2 regions of the Modestobacter sp. VKM Ac-2978 genome follow, and region 1 is predicted to be linked to the other one. Evidence: predicted binding sites of a transcription regulator. Region 1 holds the regulator's gene; the other holds the start of a gene.

Evidence for each region. Region 1 encodes LexA, which represses DNA repair genes until DNA is damaged. Its sites were predicted from a motif close to TCGAACANNTGTTCGA; they were not measured.
Region 2: the regulator LexA is predicted to act here: its motif matches at 3,034-3,049, upstream of O2W53_RS14410 (HNH endonuclease signature motif containing protein).

Annotation. Positions count from the first base shown of each region.
Region 1 is NZ_JAPVBP010000005.1:63,518-72,055, forward strand. It holds gene hflX (GTPase HflX) at 1-1,336, shown strand, start outside; gene O2W53_RS13575 (phosphatase PAP2 family protein) at 1,443-2,171, shown strand; gene O2W53_RS13580 (hypothetical protein) at 2,143-3,213, shown strand; gene lexA (transcriptional repressor LexA) at 3,235-4,059, opposite strand; gene O2W53_RS13590 (LysM peptidoglycan-binding domain-containing protein) at 4,614-4,898, shown strand; gene nrdR (transcriptional regulator NrdR) at 5,235-5,846, shown strand; gene O2W53_RS13600 (vitamin B12-dependent ribonucleotide reductase) at 5,977-8,538, shown strand, end outside.
Region 2 is NZ_JAPVBP010000005.1:257,192-265,729, reverse strand. It holds gene O2W53_RS14415 (DUF4011 domain-containing protein) at 1-1,684, shown strand, start outside; gene O2W53_RS14410 (HNH endonuclease signature motif containing protein) at 1,816-3,015, opposite strand; cyclic di-AMP (ydaO/yuaA leader) riboswitch at 3,536-3,688, shown strand; gene O2W53_RS14405 (C40 family peptidase) at 3,705-4,238, shown strand; gene O2W53_RS14400 (bifunctional metallophosphatase/5'-nucleotidase) at 4,351-6,231, opposite strand; gene O2W53_RS14395 (ROK family transcriptional regulator) at 6,370-7,548, opposite strand; gene O2W53_RS14390 (amino acid ABC transporter ATP-binding protein) at 7,689-8,429, shown strand; gene O2W53_RS14385 (glutamate ABC transporter substrate-binding protein) at 8,511-8,538, shown strand, end outside.

The DNA of each region.
Region 1 (8,538 bases):
TCGGGTCGCGGGGCTCGGCACCGAGCTCACCGACGTCACCGAGGTCGAGTACCGCCAGCTCCGCCTGGAGCGGGTCGTCCTGGTCGGCGTCTGGACCGAGGGGACGGCGGCCGACGCGCAGCGTTCGCTGACCGAGCTCGCCGCGCTCGCCGAGACCGCCGGTTCCCAGGTGCTCGACGCGCTGATGCAGCGCCGGGACAAGCCGGACCCGGCCACCTACGTCGGCTCGGGCAAGGCCGCCGAGCTGCGCGAGGTCGTCGCCGCCACCGGCGCGGACACCGTGATCTGCGACGGGGAGCTGGCCCCCGGCCAGCTCAACCAGCTGGAGAAGGTGCTCAAGGTCAAGGTGGTCGACCGGACCGCCCTGATCCTGGACATCTTCGCCCAGCACGCCACCAGCCGGGAGGGCAAGGCCCAGGTCGAGCTGGCCCAGATGCAGTACATGCTGCCCCGGCTGCGTGGCTGGGGTGAGTCGCTGAGCCGGCAGGCCGGTGGTCGGGTCGCCGGCGGTGGCGGCATCGGCACCCGTGGTCCGGGTGAGACCAAGATCGAGACCGACCGCCGCCGGATCCGCTCCCGGGTGAGCAAGCTCCGCAAGGAGATCGCCGGGATGGCGACCGCCCGGACGACGCAGCGCAACTCCCGCGACCGCAACGCGACGCCGAGCGTGGCGATCGCCGGCTACACGAACGCCGGCAAGTCCAGCCTGCTCAACCAGCTCACCGGGGCCGGCGTGCTGGTCCAGGACGCGCTGTTCGCCACCCTGGACCCGACGGTCCGTCGCGCGCAGACGCCCGAGGGGCGCGAGTACACGATGACCGACACCGTCGGCTTCGTGCGCCACCTGCCGCACCAGCTGGTCGACGCGTTCCGCTCCACGCTGGAGGAGGTGGCCGACGCCGATCTGCTCGTGCACGTCGTCGACGGTTCCGACTCCGACCCGCTGGGCCAGATCGACGCCGTGCACACGGTGCTCAACGAGATCGACGCGTCCGCCGTCCCGGAGCTGATCGTCGTCAACAAGGTCGACGCGATGACCGAGGAGGACATGCTGGCGCTGCGCCAGGCGCTCCCCGGGGCGATGTGGGTCTCGGCCCGGACCGGCGAGGGCATCGAGGCGCTGCGCGACGTGATCGCCCAGCGGCTGCCGCACCCGCACATCGACGTCGAGGTGCTGGTGCCCTACGACCGGGGTGACCTGGTCGCCCGGGTGCACCGGGACGGCGAGGTCGTCGAGGAGGCGCACGAGGCCACCGGGACCCGGCTGACCGCGCGCGTCAACGCCGGCCTGGCCGCCCAGCTCGACGATTTCACCGCGCCGGCCACCGAGGACTGACGGAGGGCCCCGCTGCCGCTCGCACGTTCGTGCCGGGCTCCGGCAGCGGGGCGAGCGGACAGCCCGGCGGATCACGACCAGGTCACGGCCCCGGTACCGTGACGCGATGACCAGGGGAGCGGTGGACCGGACGGCGACCGCTGCCGATCGACCGGTCGCACCGGTGGTCGGGGTGGGCCGGCCGCCGTGGTGGCTGCTCGTCCTCGCCGCCCTCGTCACCGTCGCGGTCACCGTCAACCTGCTCAGCCGCGGGTGGCTGGAACGGATGGACCTGCGGGTCTCCGAGGTGACCAGTGTGTGGGCGCTGCGGGACTCGTGGGCCTACTGGCCGATCTGGGTCGTCACCCAGATCGGCGGGCGGGTGACGATCCTGGTGGTGCTGGCCGGGCTGGTCGGGTGGCTCGCCGTGCGGCAGCGGACGCTGGTGCCGCTGGTCCGGGTGGTCGTCGCGCTGGCCCTGCTCACCACCGTGGTCTACGCGTTCAAGTGGGGCACCGGTCGTACGGCCCCGGCCTTCCCCGGGTCGTTCTTCCACACGGACGGGGCCAGCTACCCCTCGGGGCACGTGGCGAACGCCGTCCTCATGTGGGGGGTGGCCCGATGGCAGGCCGTCGAGTTCGGCCTGCCCGCGGGCGTGCAGCGGGCCACCTGGCTGCTCAGCGTGCTGGGGCCGGTGGCGACGGGTGTGGCCATGGTGGCGCTGGACTTCCACTGGGTCACCGACGCGGTGGTCGGGCTCGCGGTCGGACTGCTGCTGTTGGGCGTGGTTCACGCACTGGACGCTGTCGCGATGTCACGCTGGGTTCGTGCCAGAGTCGGCCGATCCCAGGCGTAGCCGCGCCACCCGCCGCAGGACGACGGCCGGCGCCGTCCTCTGTGCGCCCGTCGGCCTGCTGGTCGCACTGCTGCCTGCCGGGTCGGCGACCGCCGACGACGGGACCGCTCCCTACGGCGAGCCGACCACCCGGTGCGAGATCACCGACCCGCGGCTCCCGGAGCTCTCCGGCCTGGCCGGCGCCGGGGAGTCGATGCTCGCGATGAACGACGGCGGCGACCGCGCCGAGGTGCTGGTGCTCGACGGAGCCTGTGCGGTGGGCGAGGTGCGCACGGCGGAGGTCGACCCGTACGACCCCGAGGACCTCGCCCTCGCCGCCGACGGGACCATCTGGCTCGCCGACATCGGGGACAACGCGCAGAGCCGGGAGACGGTGGCGCTGATCGGTCTGCGCCCCGACGGGACCACCGTGCTGACCAGGCTCACCTACCCCGACGGTCCGCACGACGCGGAGGCCCTCCTGCTCGCGCCCGACGGCACCCCGTACCTGGTGACCAAGGAGGTGTTGGGCGCCAGCTCCGTGTACCGCCCGGATGCGCCCCTCGGCGACGGAGCCACCGTGCCGATGAGCAAGGTGGCGGCGCTCGGGTTCACGTTGACCGGCACACCGGGCGGCCCGGTGGGCCGGGCCGGCCAGCTGCTGGTCACCGGTGGCGCCGTGTCGTCGGACGGCTCGCGGATCGCCTTGCGGACCTACACCGACGCCTATGTCTGGCCGTTGAGCGGCTCCGACGTCGCCGGGGCGTTGGCCGGGCCCCCGGTGCGGGTGGCGTTGCCGGAGGCCCCCCAGGGCGAGGCCATCGCCTTCGCGGCGAACGACCGGGACCTGCTCGTCGCCGGCGAGGGACTCCCTGCGGTGGTCACCCAGGTGCCGGCCACCGGTGACCTGGCGGGGACGGCCCCGGCGGAGCCAACCGAGGCCGCCGCCGGGTCGCTGGCGACCGCCGGTGGGGTCGAGCCGCTGACCGCCGGTCTCATCGCCGCGGCCGTGGCCACCGTGCTCGTGTGGGTCGGCGGCAAGCTCCGGCGGAACCCGGCCTGAGCACGGCTCCCGTGCCCGAGGTCAGACCCGGCGCAGGACGGTGACGACCCGGCCGAGGACCGTGGCGTCGTCACCCGGGATGGGCTCGTACGCGGCGTTGTGCGGCATCAGCCACACGTGCCCGTCGCGCCGCTTGTAGGTCTTCACCGTCGCCTCGCCGTCGATCATCGCGGCGACGATCTCGCCGTTCTCCGCGGTCGGCTGCTGCCGGACGACGACCCAGTCACCGTCGCAGATCGCCGCGTCGACCATCGAGTCACCCGCGACCTTCAGCATGAACAGGGTGCCCTCGCCGACCAGCTCGCGGGGGAGGGGGAAGACGTCCTCGACCGCCTGCTCGGCCAGCACCGGACCGCCGGCGGCGATCCGGCCGACCAGGGGCACGTACGTGGGTCGGGGGGCAGTGGCGTCGTCGACGCCACTGGCTGCACCGGAACCGGCCAGCGCCTCGGCCGTGGCCTCGTTCGTCGTCGCGGTGCTGTCGCCGGGGAGGCGCACGTCGAGTGCGCGCGGCCGGTTCGGATCACGGCGCAGCCAGCCCTTGCGCTGCAGCACCGACAACTGGTGGGCCACGGACGAGGCGGAGGAGAGACCGACCGCCTCACCGATCTCGCGGACCGAGGGCGGGTAGCCGCGGCGCTCGATCGAGTCACGGATGACCTCGAGCACCCGGCGCTGCCGCTGGGTCAGTCCGTCGCCGTCGGCGGCCCGGTCGGGGAACTCCCGCACCGCTGCTCCCGCCCCCGCCGCAGCCGTGGGCGCTGCGCCGTCGGCGGGTGCCGGGCTGGACGCTCCACGCCGCGAAGGGCTCTTGCCGCCGCGCGCCTTCGGGCCGTCGACCGCCATGTGTCCTCCTCGTCCGGCTGCCTCGGCAGCAGTTCCCGGTGGCGTCCTGCCGTACCGACGGCCGTGTCGCCACGGCGAGCCGGGACCGCGGACGCCGTCCTCGATCGCCTCGGAACCGTATCGCCTCAGGCCTCTCCGTTCAAACACCTGTTCGAAGAAGTCGCCGTGTCGGCGTGTTCCTGTCGGGGGTGTGCGGTAGACATCGCCCAGACGTTCCGTTCGAACGCCTGTTCGACCACCCGGTACCGCGAGACCTCTGGAGCACCCCGATGGCCAGTTCGCAGCTCGAGCTCCCCGTGGCCGCCCCGGCCTCGATGGCGGTCGTGCTCCCGTTCCCGGGGGCGCGCCAGGTGGCGCACTCGCCCGGGTCCGTGGTGCGCGGTCGGCCTGCACCCCTGCCCCGGGCGGTTCGCCCTGCGGCGGCCCTGTGGGGTCCCGGGCATCCCGACGTGCGCCCTGGTCGGCGGGTCGGCGTTGCGGGCGGGGGCGCCGCCGGCTGCGCGAGGCGCACGGGAGGGGGCGGCGGTGGGGCCGCCTCGGGTAGACAGGCGCCGTTGCGGCTGACCCGGCGCGGGCGGCGAGTGGTCGCCGGGCTGTCCATCGCCTTCGGGGTGTCCGTCGCCGCGGCGACGTTCGCCGCCGAGTCCGGCGGCCCCGGCGGCGGCCTCGAGCTGGCCGGCTCGACGACGGTCGTCGTCCAGTCCGGGGACACCCTGTGGTCGATCGCCGGCGAGATCGCGCCGGAGGAGGACCGTCGCGCGGTCGTCGACGCGCTCCTGGACGTGAACGGCCTCTCCGACGTCGACCTCGTCCCCGGTCAGGTGCTCGAGCTGCCCTGACCGGCGGCGCACCGGTGTCCACCTCGGTGCGAAGGGCCCGACCGAGGCGCCGGTGGTTGTGGCGGGAGGGGCTCCGAGGGGCGCCCGGGTCAGATGCGGAAGACGACACGCTCGCCAGGGCTTGCACACCTGTAGGGGTGGTCGTACGGTTCCACCACAACATCTAGTAGTTACAGAGCTGTAAGCCATCCACAGTCGTTCCACACGTTGTCCCCGGCGCATCCACCGGATGTCCCCGGCCCAGTCCACAGCACGGCCATCGGGTCGGGGCCCGGTCACGGTGTCACGACGCCGCGGCGAGACCCTGCGCGACACCTCGGGAAGGAGGAGATCGACATGCGTTGTCCCTTCTGCCACAACCCCGACAGCCGGGTCATCGACTCGCGGGAGACCGACGAGGGGGCGACCACCCGCCGTCGACGCTCCTGCCCGGGCTGTGGACGCCGCTTCACCACGGTGGAGGAGGCGGTCCTCGCCGTCGTCAAGCGCAGCGGCGTGAGCGAGCCCTTCGCCCGGGGCAAGGTCGTCGCCGGGGTGCGGCGGGCGTGCCAGGGGCGGCCGGTCGACGAGCACCAACTGGCCCTGCTGGCCCAGCAGGTCGAGGACGCGGTACGCGCCACCGGCTGCGCCGAGATCCCCAGCCACGAGGTCGGCCTGGCCATCCTCGGCCCGCTGCGCGATCTCGACGAGGTCGCCTACCTCCGCTTCGCCAGCGTCTACCGCAGCTTCTCCTCGGTCGCCGACTTCGAGAAGGAGATCGCCGAGCTGCGCGCCGCACCGGCCCGGAGCACTGCCCGCGCCGGTGACGCGCCACCCGTCGAGCGCGACGCGGTCGACGGCGACCAGGAGACCCCCGCGACCGGGAGCCCCGCGACCGGGACCACCACCCGCCGGCGAGCCCCCGAGCGGCCGCGACCGGCCGACACCGGCAGCGCCGCCGGCCCGTGAGAACTGTCCGACCCCTCCGCTAGACAGGTCTCGACGAGGAGACCGCACGACCCGGCTCCGGCACCCGCCGGCTTCCCCAGCCGCTCCGCCCGCACCACCGCACCAGTCCGACCCAGGGAGCCCTCGCACGATGACCGAGACAGCTGACCGCCTCACCACCAGCCGGAACCGCCGCACCGCCAAGGCCCCCAGCCGGGGGAAGGGCCTGAAGGTCAAGCGCGTGTTCACCACCGCGGGGGTGCACCCCTACGACGAGGTCGTGTGGGAGCGCCGCGACGTCGTCATGACCAACTGGCGGGACGGCTCGATCAACTTCGAGCAGCGTGGGGTCGAGTTCCCGGCCGAGTGGAGCATCAACGCCACCAACATCGTCACCACCAAGTACTTCCGGGGTGCGGTCGGCAGCTCGCAGCGCGAGACGAGCCTGCGGCAGCTCATCGACCGGGTCGTCCTGACCTACGGCGCGGCCGGCCGTGAGCACGACTACTTCGCCAGCGAGGGCGACGCCGAGGTCTTCGAGCACGAGCTGACCTGGATGCTGCTGCACCAGGTGTTCAGCTTCAACTCGCCCGTCTGGTTCAACGTGGGCACGGCCTCCCCGCAGCAGGTCAGCGCCTGCTTCATCCTGGCCGTCGACGACCAGATGGACTCGATCCTGAACTGGTACCGGGAAGAGGGCCTGATCTTCAAGGGCGGCTCGGGTGCCGGGCTGAACCTCTCCCGCATCCGCTCCTCCAAGGAGCTGCTCTCCTCCGGTGGCACCGCCTCCGGGCCGGTCTCCTTCATGCGCGGGGCCGACGCCTCCGCGGGCACGATCAAGTCCGGTGGCGCCACCCGCCGCGCGGCGAAGATGGTCGTCCTCGACATCGACCACCCCGACATCGAGGAGTTCATCGAGACCAAGGCGCGCGAGGAGGACAAGATCCGCGCGCTGCGGGACGCCGGGTACGACATGGACCTGGGCGGCAAGGACATCACCAGCGTCCAGTACCAGAACGCCAACAACTCCGTCCGGGTCAACGACGAGTTCATGCGCGCGGTCGAGGAGGGCACCGACTTCGGGCTGCGGGCCCGCGGCGACGGCTCGGTGATCGAGACCGTCGACGCCCGTGAGCTGTTCGGCAAGGTCACCAAGGCGGCCTGGGAGTGCGCCGACCCGGGCATCCAGTACGACGACACCATCAACGACTGGCACACCAACCCCGAGACGGGGCGGATCAACGCCTCGAACCCCTGCTCGGAGTACATGAGCCTGGACAACAGCTCGTGCAACCTGGCGTCGCTGAACCTCATGAAGTTCCTCAAGGACGACGGCACCTTCGACTCCAAGAACTTCGTCAAGGCCGTCGAGCTGATCATCACCGCGATGGACATCTCGATCTGCTTCGCCGACTTCCCGACCGACCCGATCGGCGAGACCACCCGGGCCTACCGCCAGCTGGGCATCGGGTACGCCAACCTCGGCGCGATGCTCATGGCCACCGGCCACGCCTACGACTCCCGCGGCGGGCAGTCCCTGGCCGCCGCCATCACCTCGCTGATGACCGGCACCGCCTACCGTCGCTCGGCCGAGCTGGCCGGGGTCGTCGGTGCCTACGACGGCTACGCCCGCAACGCCGACGCCCACGCCCGGGTCATGCGCAAGCACGCTGCCGCCAACGACGCGATCCGCCCGGTCGGCGCCGACGACGCCGACGTGCTCAAGGCCGCGACCGCTGAGTGGCAGGAGTGCCTGGCGATCGGCACCGAGAACGGCTGGCGCAACGCGCAGGCCTCCGTGCTGGCCCCCACCGGCACGATCGGCTTCATGATGGACTGCGACACGACCGGCATCGAGCCGGACTTCTCGCTGGTCAAGTTCAAGAAGCTGGTCGGCGGCGGCTCGATGCAGATCGTCAACCAGACGGTCCCGCGGGCGCTGAAGAGCCTGGGCTACCAGGACGAGCAGGTCGAGGCGATCGTCGAGTACATCGCCGAGCACGGCCACGTCGTCGACGCCCCGAGCCTGCGCCCGGAGCACTACGAGGTGTTCGACTGCGCGATGGGCGAGCGGTCCATCTCCCCGATGGGCCACGTGCGCATGATGGCCGCGGTGCAGCCGTTCATCTCCGGCGCGATCAGCAAGACGGTGAACATGCCGGAGTCGGCGACCGTCGAGGAGGTCGCGGACATCTACTTCCAGGGCTGGAAGATGGGCATCAAGGCGCTGGCCATCTACCGCGACAACTGCAAGGTCGGCCAGCCGCTGTCCGGTGGCAAGGGCAAGAACGACGGCACCAAGGACGAGGCCCCCGTCGCGGCGGCCGCCCCGGCCACCGCGCTGGCGCACCCGGTGCGCAAGCGGCTGCCGAAGAAGCGGACCAGCGTCACGACGTCGTTCAGCGTCGCCGGTGCCGAGGGCTACATGACCGCCGGGATGTACGAGGACGGCAGCCTGGGCGAGGTCTTCCTCAAGCTGGGCAAGCAGGGCTCGACCCTTGCCGGTGTGATGGACGCCTTCTCGATCGGGATCTCCCTGGCCCTGCAGCACGGGGTGCCGCTGGAGACCTACATCCAGAAGTTCACCAACATGCGGTTCGAGCCTGCCGGCATGACCGACGACCCGGACATCCGGATCGCCCAGTCGGTGATGGACTACATCTTCCGTCGCCTGGCGCTGGACCACCTGCCGGTGGAGAAGCGCGCCAACCTG
Region 2 (8,538 bases), 190 kb from region 1:
GCCGGCGATCTCGCTGGTGCAGGTGGACGGCGTCTTCCTGCGCGCGGGCGAGCAGCGGGGCACCAACCCGGCCGAGGCGGAGGCGGTGGTGGCCGAGCTGCGGCAGCGGTTCGCGGCCTCGGCAGAGTCGGTGCCCTCGGTGGCCGTGGTGACGCTGCACGGGCCGCAGCGCCGGCTGATCGAGGGCCTGCTGCGGGTGGGCCGGGACCGGGCGGCGGAGGCGCTGGACCGGGGCGAGCTGCGGGTGCGGGAGGTGGAGGCCGCGCAGGGCGAGGAGGCCGACGTCGTCCTGCTGTCGCTGGGGTGCGCGGCCGACGAGCGCGGCTGCCTGCCGCTGGACCTCGGGCCGCTGAACCGGGCCGGCGGTGAGCGGCGGCTGACCGTCGCGATGAGCCGGGCCCGCCGGCAGGTCGTGGTGTTCGCGTCGTTCCGGCTGTCGCTGCTGCGGCCGGTGACGACGACCCAGCCGGGGGTGCGTCGGCTGCGGACCTACCTGGAGCAGGCGGTGCACGGCACGGACACGGTCCCGCGGCGCTCCGGCGCGGTGCCGGACCCGCACCGGGAGGAGGTCGCCGCCGCGCTGCGGGGGCGCGGGCTCGTGGTGCGCACCGACGTCGGGCTCTCCCCGTTCCGGGTCGACCTGACCGTCGCCCGGGCGGAGGCGCCGGCGCGGCCGGTGCTGGCGGTGCTGCTGGACGGCCCGGCGTGGGCGGAGCGGGCGCCGGTGGACCGCGAGCTGGCGTACCTGGAGCTGGCGGAGCTGCGGGGCTGGCCGGCGGTGGAGCGGGTGTGGCTGCCGGAGTGGCTGGCCGAGGAGGAGACGGTGCTCGACCGGCTGGTCGCGGCGGTGGCGGGTGCTGCTCCGGTGGCGCCGTTGCTGCCGCCGCTGCCGGCCCCGGTCGCCGAGGTCGCCGAGCCGGAGGAGGAGATCGACCCGTTCGACCCGGACGCCCCCGACGTGGAGGACGAGGTGTCGACGGCGGAGCCGGTGCGCTGCGCGGCGCACCCGGTGGTGACGCCGGCGCTGCTGGCGGGTGAGGTGCCGTTCCGGGCGTGGACGCCGAAGCCGGTGGGCGAGCCGCAGATGCTGCGGCAGCTGGCGAACCCGGAGGCGGCCCGGCTGGTGCGGCGGGTGCTGGCGGCGGGGATCCGGGCGGAGGGGCCGATCCACCGGGAGCGGCTGGCCCGGCTGACGGCGTCGGCGTTCGGGGTGCCGCGGGTGAACGCGGCGCGGATGGCGTCGATCCTGGCGCTGCTGCCGGAGCCGGGTGCGGAGTTCCTGTGGCCGGCGACCTCGGACCGGACGCCGCTGGACCCGGCGGGGTGGACGACGTTCCGGCGCCAGGCGGCGAGCACCGACCGGGCGCTGGAGCACGTGCCGCCGGAGGAGATCGGCAACGCGATGGTGGCGCTGTGCCGGTCGGTGGCCGGGATGACCCGCGACGACCTGTTCCAGCAGACGCTGGCGGTGTTCGGGCACCGCCGCCGGCACCCGGTGCTGATGCCGCCGCTGGAGCTGGCGCTGGCCCAGGCGGTGCGGGCCGGCCGGATCACCCGGCAGAGCGCTGGTCAGTGGCTGACCGCGGTGGCGGACGGCGATGCGGACCTGCACGCGGTCCCCACCCCGCCCGTCCCGCCGAGCACGGTGGTGCGGGAACACCTGGACCAGCCCGCCGCAGGGTGATCAGGCCGGGAGCCGACGAGGGCTGAGGAGCTGCTCGGGCCGCCTCCGCTGTCGGCGGGACATCCGCCCGGACCTGCGCAGCCTGCGGACCCGCCGTCCTGCTGACGGCGGGGCCCGCGATCCCTGCCGCGCTACAGCAGCGGACCGATGAGGATCTCGGTGTCGTCGGGGCGGTAGGTGCGCCATCGCCCGCCGGGATCTCGCTGCACCCGGAAGCCGTGGTGGACCTTGGTGTGATGGCGTTCGCACAACAACGCTGAGTTCTGCAGCGAGGTCTCGCCGCCGTGCAGCCAGTGGATGAGGTGGTGCACGTCGCACCACCAGGACGGGGCGCCGCAGCCGGCGAACACGCAGGACTTGTCCCGCCGCTCGACGGCCTTGCGCAGGCCGGGGGTGACCACCCGGTGGTCCCGCCCCAGGTCCAGCGGCACCCCGTCGGGGCCCATGACGATCCGGGAGATGCTGCCGTCACAGGCCAGGTAGCGGGCACGGGCGGCGGAGATCGTCGCCCCGAAGCCGGTGCTCGCCGCCCCGGCACCGGTGGCGGGGTCGACGAGGTCGTCGAGGTCGATGCCCACCACCACGTGCGGCTTCACCGTCCGCAGGATCGGCAGATCACCGCTGGCCAACTGGTTGTCGCACAGCTGCACCAGCGCATCGGCGTTCTGCTGCGCGCGGGTCCGTTCATCACCCTGGGGCCGGTCGGCCTGCACGATCGACTCGATCGCGGCCTGCACCTTCTCCCCACCAACAGCGTCGAGGTCGAACCGGCCGGTGACGCTGCCGTCGGCGTGCTTGGCGATCGTCAGCCGCCGCCCCTCCGTCGGATCAGGCTCCGGGCCGTCCGGGTCGAGGGCGTCCTCGAAGGCCTGCACCGCAGCCACCAACGACTGATGCGGCGACTCCGCCGCCACCTGCGCCCACACCCGATCGAACGCAGCCAGGTCGATGCCCTGCTCGGCGGCTCGAGCCCGCTCACGCTCCCCCACCGCAGCGGCGACCACGTCCATCTGCGCCGCCGTCACCGACCCCTCAGCGAACCCGGCCGCCAGCGCCGGGAAGTGCTCCAACGCCCGACCCGACCGCAGGACCCGCGACGCGTCCGTCGGCGCCAGCCGCGCGTGCCCGATCAACCACGACCGCATGCTCTTCAACCCGTCGTGCTCCGCGGCCTGCGTGGTGTCCGCGCGGCGCACCGTGCGGGTCAGCTCCGCGGCGACCCGGTTCTGCACGGCCACCAACTCGGCGACCCGGTCCAGCACGCGGCCGTCCGTCAACCCGTGCAACTCCTCGGCCGCCAAGGCGTCCAGAGCTGACATCAACTCGCTCACGGACACCTCCCGACGTATTCGAACGTGTGTACGAATACTACCGCCGGCACATGCTTCAGGCAAAGCGAATCCCCAGGTCAGAGGCCTGTCCACAGATTCCAACAGCCACTTGCCACGGCCGATCGTGGCTCGTCGGCGATCGGCCCGACCGCAAGAGCGGCAGACGTGATCAGCGACCAGCGTCGCCCTGGGAGCTGGTCGACGGGAGAGCCGATCACGCGGCACCTCAGGCAGCGGGCCGTGTCGCGTCGAACACGAAACGTGCCCACCCGCCGTCCGACCAGAAATCGGATTCCCGGCGGGAACAGCCGGCGAGAGCCGACCTCGCCGACAACCGGCTCCGGCGTTGCTCGACGTCAGCTCGGCGAGTCGTCCTCGCCGGCCGGGCGTGTTGCAGCCCCACGGGGTGTCGGAACCGCAACGCGCGGCACTTTGTGACAAATCCATGACAGCCCTACCGTCATCCGCGCCCGCCGGCCCCTGAGTCACCACACACGGTGACACCGGCGAGCACCGCCGAACCGGGCAACCGCCGCATCGTCGCCGCGGACGCCCGGACCGGGGACCCACCGCAGTCTTGGGGTGAAGCGCAAGGGCACGCGAGTGCCGGAGCGCCGGGCGAGTTCCCCGCCCGAACCCGTCAGCTAACTCGGTAGGCGGTTGAGGAGAACAAGGAGAACCCGTCGTCCATGACGACCACTCGCACGTCCCCTGCCCGTCCCTCCCGTTCCGGTCGCCGGGCACTGATCGCGCTGTTCGCCAGCGCGGGCGTCGCCCTCACGCCGATGGCCGCCCAGGCCTCGGTCGGCGGCGGTGGAGCGGCCGCCCCAGCACCCGTCGCGGCACCGGTGGCCCCGGTCGCGGCTCCCAACGCAGCTGCCCAGATCATCGTCGACACGGCGCTCGCCCAGCAGGGCAAGCCGTACGTCTGGGCCGGGGCCGGCCCGAACGTCTACGACTGCTCCGGGCTGACGCAGTTCTCCTTCGCGGCCGCCGGCATCACGCTGCCGCACTCCTCCCGCATGCAGTCGACGATGGGCGTGCCCGTGGCCCGCGCCGACCTGCAGCCCGGTGACCTGGTCTTCTTCTACGACCCGGTGGGCCACGTCGGCATCTACATCGGCAACGGCCTGATGGTGCACGCCCCCACCGCCGGGGACGTCGTCCGCACCATCAACGTCGACACCATGTGGGGCTACAACTCCGCGCGTCGGCTGGTCTGACCCGCTCGCCCGAGGGCAGTCGCACGACGAACGCCCCGCTCCCCCAGACCGGGGAGCGGGGCGTTCGCCGTGCCGGAGGGGCCGATGTCGCGACACCGGCCCCTCCGGAGGGTCAGCCGAGCAGCGGCTCGCCGTCGCGGACGAGCTGCCAGTTCTCCACGTAGAAGTCGGCCGGGTCGATCACGCCGCGCTCCTGGGCCCACTCGATGAGCAGCTGACGGATCTCCAGCTGCTCGTTGTAGACCACCGGGGCCGTGGAGATGTGCGGGAAACCGCCACCGCCGGAGCGCCGGTAGTTGTTCACCGCGACGACGAAGCGGGCGTCGTCGGCCACCGGCTCACCGTCGATCTCCAGCCGGGTGACCCGCTCGCCGACCGGCCGGGAGACGTCCAGGTCGTACTCGACGCCGGAGAGCACGTCGTAGTTGTAGTCCGGCGTCCCGTCGGCGTTGGTGATCGTCTCCGGGTCGACGGGCCCGGTGGCCGGCACCTGGGTGAAGTAGCTCGCCGACTCCTCCAGGTAGTCGCGCACCTGGGCGCCGGTCATCTCCACCGCCTCCAGCGTGTTGTCGAAGACATACAGCCCGGCGATGTCCCGGATGGTGACCTCACCCTCCGGGAAGACCGCCTCCCGGCTGAACGGCGCGGCGATCGACAGCACCGGCAGGTCGGCCCACTCGGTGCCCCCGAGCGCAGCGTCGACGGTCTCGGTCTGCACCTGCTGGATGAAGTCGAGGATCGGGGTGTCCTCGTACCGGCTGGTGAGCGTGGTCAGCTCCTCGGTGGAGGTGGCCACGACCTGGTTGACGTAGTCGACCGTCGCCTGGTGCGCCTCGTCGGTGACGGCGAGGACGTCGGGGTCCTCCGGGTAGTCCCTGGTGCGCAGTGCGGTGGCCGTGGCCTCGGTGACGTCCCACTGACCACGGGTCTTGGTCAGCTCGAAGTCGACCTGGCTGACCGTGGCGCCCCAGCGGTAGGGCTGGGTGAGCAGCACCTCCTCGCCGGTGACCTCGTTGACCACGACCTGGGACGGGGCGTCGCGGTGCGTGTGGCCGACGACCATCGCGTCGATGCCGGGCACCGTGCGGGCGATGACGTCGGAGGGGTTCTCCGTGCCGACGGCCGGGTCGTCGTAGGACGACGTCCCGCCGACCCCGGCGTGCGCCAGGACGACGACGACGTCGGCCTGCTCGGCGACGACCGGCACCCACTCCTCCGCCGTCTCCACCATGTCGCGGAACTCGAGCTCGCCCTCGACGTTGTTGCGGTCCCAGATCGCCGAGCCCGGTGTGGTGAGGCCGATGATGCCGACGGTGACCGGCTTGGCGCCGCGCACCTTCATCCGCTCCAGCGTGTACGGCGGCAGGTACGGCTCGCCGGTCTCCACGTCGATGACGTTGGCGCCGAGCACCGGGTGGTCGACGTCGTCGACGTAGCCGGCGAGGGTGTCCAGGCCGTAGTTGAACTCGTGGTTGCCGACGACCTGGGCGTCGTAGCCGATGACGTCGTAGGCCGCCGCGATCGGGTGCTCGGCCTCCGGCGGCTGCTGGGCGGCGAGGTAGGTGAGCGGCGTGCCCTGCAGGAAGTCGCCGTTGTCGACGACGAAGACGCTGTCCGCGCCCTTCTCGGCGCGTACCGAGTCGACCACCGAGGAGATCCGGGCCAGGCCCGTCGCGTCACCGGCGCTGTCGCTGTACGGCGCGTCGCGGAAGTAGTCCCAGTCCTGCGCGCGGCCGTGGACGTCGGTGGTGGCCAGCATGGTGAGCTCGAGGCTCTGCCCCTTGCCGTGCCCGCCGCCGTGCCCCTTGCCGTGACCGTTCCCCTGGCCATTGCCGTGACCCTGGCCGTTCCCGTGACCGTGGCCGTTCCCATGGCCGTGGTCGTTCCCATGGCCGTGGTCGTGACCGCCCGGGCTCGCCGCCGCGGGGGTCACCGCCCCGACGCTCATCGCCAGCACCGCTGCCGCGACCGTCACCGTCGTCCGTCTGCGCACGCGATCTCCCCCAAGCTCGTCAGCCGCCCCTGCTGGGCCGGCTGTGCGGTTGCTGAGCCAACGTAACGAGGGATGCCGACAAGTCGACAGCGGTCACGAGGTGTTCACGCAGGCAGCACCGGGTGGACCGAGCGGACCTCAGCGGGCGGCGGCGCGCGCGGCCAGTTGTTCCGGGGAGAAGGCCAGGTCCAGGGCCTCCCGGGCGGCGCCGAGCACGGCGGCGTGCTGGCCGACGCGGCTGACCGCGATCTCCAGGCCGTCGGTGATCATCGGCGGGCACTGGGCGTAGATCGCCGAGCGCACCCCGGCGACGAAGGCCTCGGCGCTGCTCAGGTGCCCGCCGATCACCAGCCGCTCCGGGTTGAAGAAGTTGAGGATGGTCGAGAGCACGGTGCCGGTGCTGCCGCCGGCCTCGCGCAGCAGCTGGGTGGTCAGCGGGTGGGCGTCCCGGGCCAGGTCGAGCATCCCCTCGGTGCCTGAGGAGTCGACCCCGCGCTCGGCAAGCTGCTCGACCAGGGCGGCGCCGCTGGCCACCGCGTCCAGGCAGCCGACCCGCCCACAGGAGCAGGGCACCGGCGGGGCGCCGGGCACGGTGGTGTGGCTGATGTCCCCGGCGAACCCGCCGCTCCCCCGGTGCAGCACCCCGCCGGCGACGACGCCGCAGCCGATGCCGGAGCCGACCTTCACGAACACCATCTGCTCGGCCGGCGCCCCGCCGGCGGCGTGCTCGCCGAGCGCCATCAGGTTCGCGTCGTTCTGCACGATCACCGGCACCGGCAGCCACTGCCGCACGATCGCGGCCACGTCGGCACCGTTCCAGCCGGGCATCCGGGCCGGGGAGACGACCAGGCCGGTGCGCGCGCTGACCGGCCCGGGCACGCCGACGCACATCGCCAGCAGCGGCGGGGCGTCGTCCAGCCCGGCGACGGACTCCTCGACCGTGGTCACCACGGTGCGCAGCACGGCCTCCGGGCCGTCGGAGACCGCGATGGGCAGGTGCCGTTCGGCGACCTGCCGACCGGCGGCGTCCAGGACGGCGATCGCCGCGTGCCGCTCCCCCAGGCTGACCGCGACCACCAGGCCGGCCGCGCCACGCATCTCCAGCCGGCGCGGCGGCCGCCCGCCCGCCGAGGGCCCGGTGCCGGTCTCCACCAGCCAGCCTCGCCGGATCAGCATCTCCACCCGGGCGGCCGCGGTGGTCGCCGAGAGCCCCGTCTCCCGGGCGACGTCGGCCCGCGAGGTGGCGCGGCCGAGCCGGACCAGGGAGAGGACCTCGCTCGGGGAGGTGGCCGACCGGTCACCGGCGGGGGTGGGCATGCCGGTCAGTGAAGCAACGCCGGTCGTCCGAAGCAACGGTCACTTAGTCCGGAAGTGGAAATACTTGATGGACTTCTGGTTGTAACGATCGTCACTTAGCCTTCGTCCATCGTTCAGCGCCGACCGGGAGGAGCCCGACCGTGACAACGCCGATGGTCAGCCTGCGCGGCGTCGACAAGCACTTCGGCGAGCTGCACGTGCTCCGCTCGATCGACCTGGAGGTCGCCCCGCGAGAGGTCGTCGTGGTCATCGGGCCGTCCGGGTCGGGCAAGTCGACGCTCTGCCGCACGATCAACCGGCTCGAGCCGATCGACTCCGGCGAGATCCGGGTCGACGGCCAGCTGCTGCCCGCGGAGGGCACCCAGCTCGCTCAGCTCCGCGCCGACGTCGGCATGGTCTTCCAGTCCTTCAACCTCTTCGGCCACCTCAGCGTGCTGGACAACGTGATGCTGGCGCCGCTGAAGGTGCGCAGGGCGAGCAAGGCCACCGCCCGCGCCGAGGCGATGGCGTTGCTGGAGCGGGTGGGCATCGCCGACAAGGCCGACCGCGTCCCCGCCCAGCTCTCCGGCGGCCAGCAGCAGCGCGCCGCGATCGCCCGCTCGCTGGCGATGCACCCGAAGCTGATGCTCTTCGACGAGCCGACCTCGGCGCTGGACCCAGAGATGGTCAACGAGGTCCTCGAGGTGATGACCTCGCTGGCCGCCGACGGCATGACGATGGTCGTGGTGACCCACGAGATGGGCTTCGCCCGCCGCGCCGCCGACCGGGTCGTCTTCATGGACGCCGGTCAGATCGTCGAGGTCGCCCCACCGGCGGAGTTCTTCGACGCCACCCGGAGCGAGCGCGCCCGCTCGTTCCTCTCCAACGTGCTGGCCCACTGACGGCCGAGCGCACCCCGGGCGGACCCGCCCACCCCACGCCCGGCGCCGCTCCCCCGGCCGGGCTGATCAGAAAGGCAAGGCATGAGTGACATCCGCCTTCCCAGGCGCC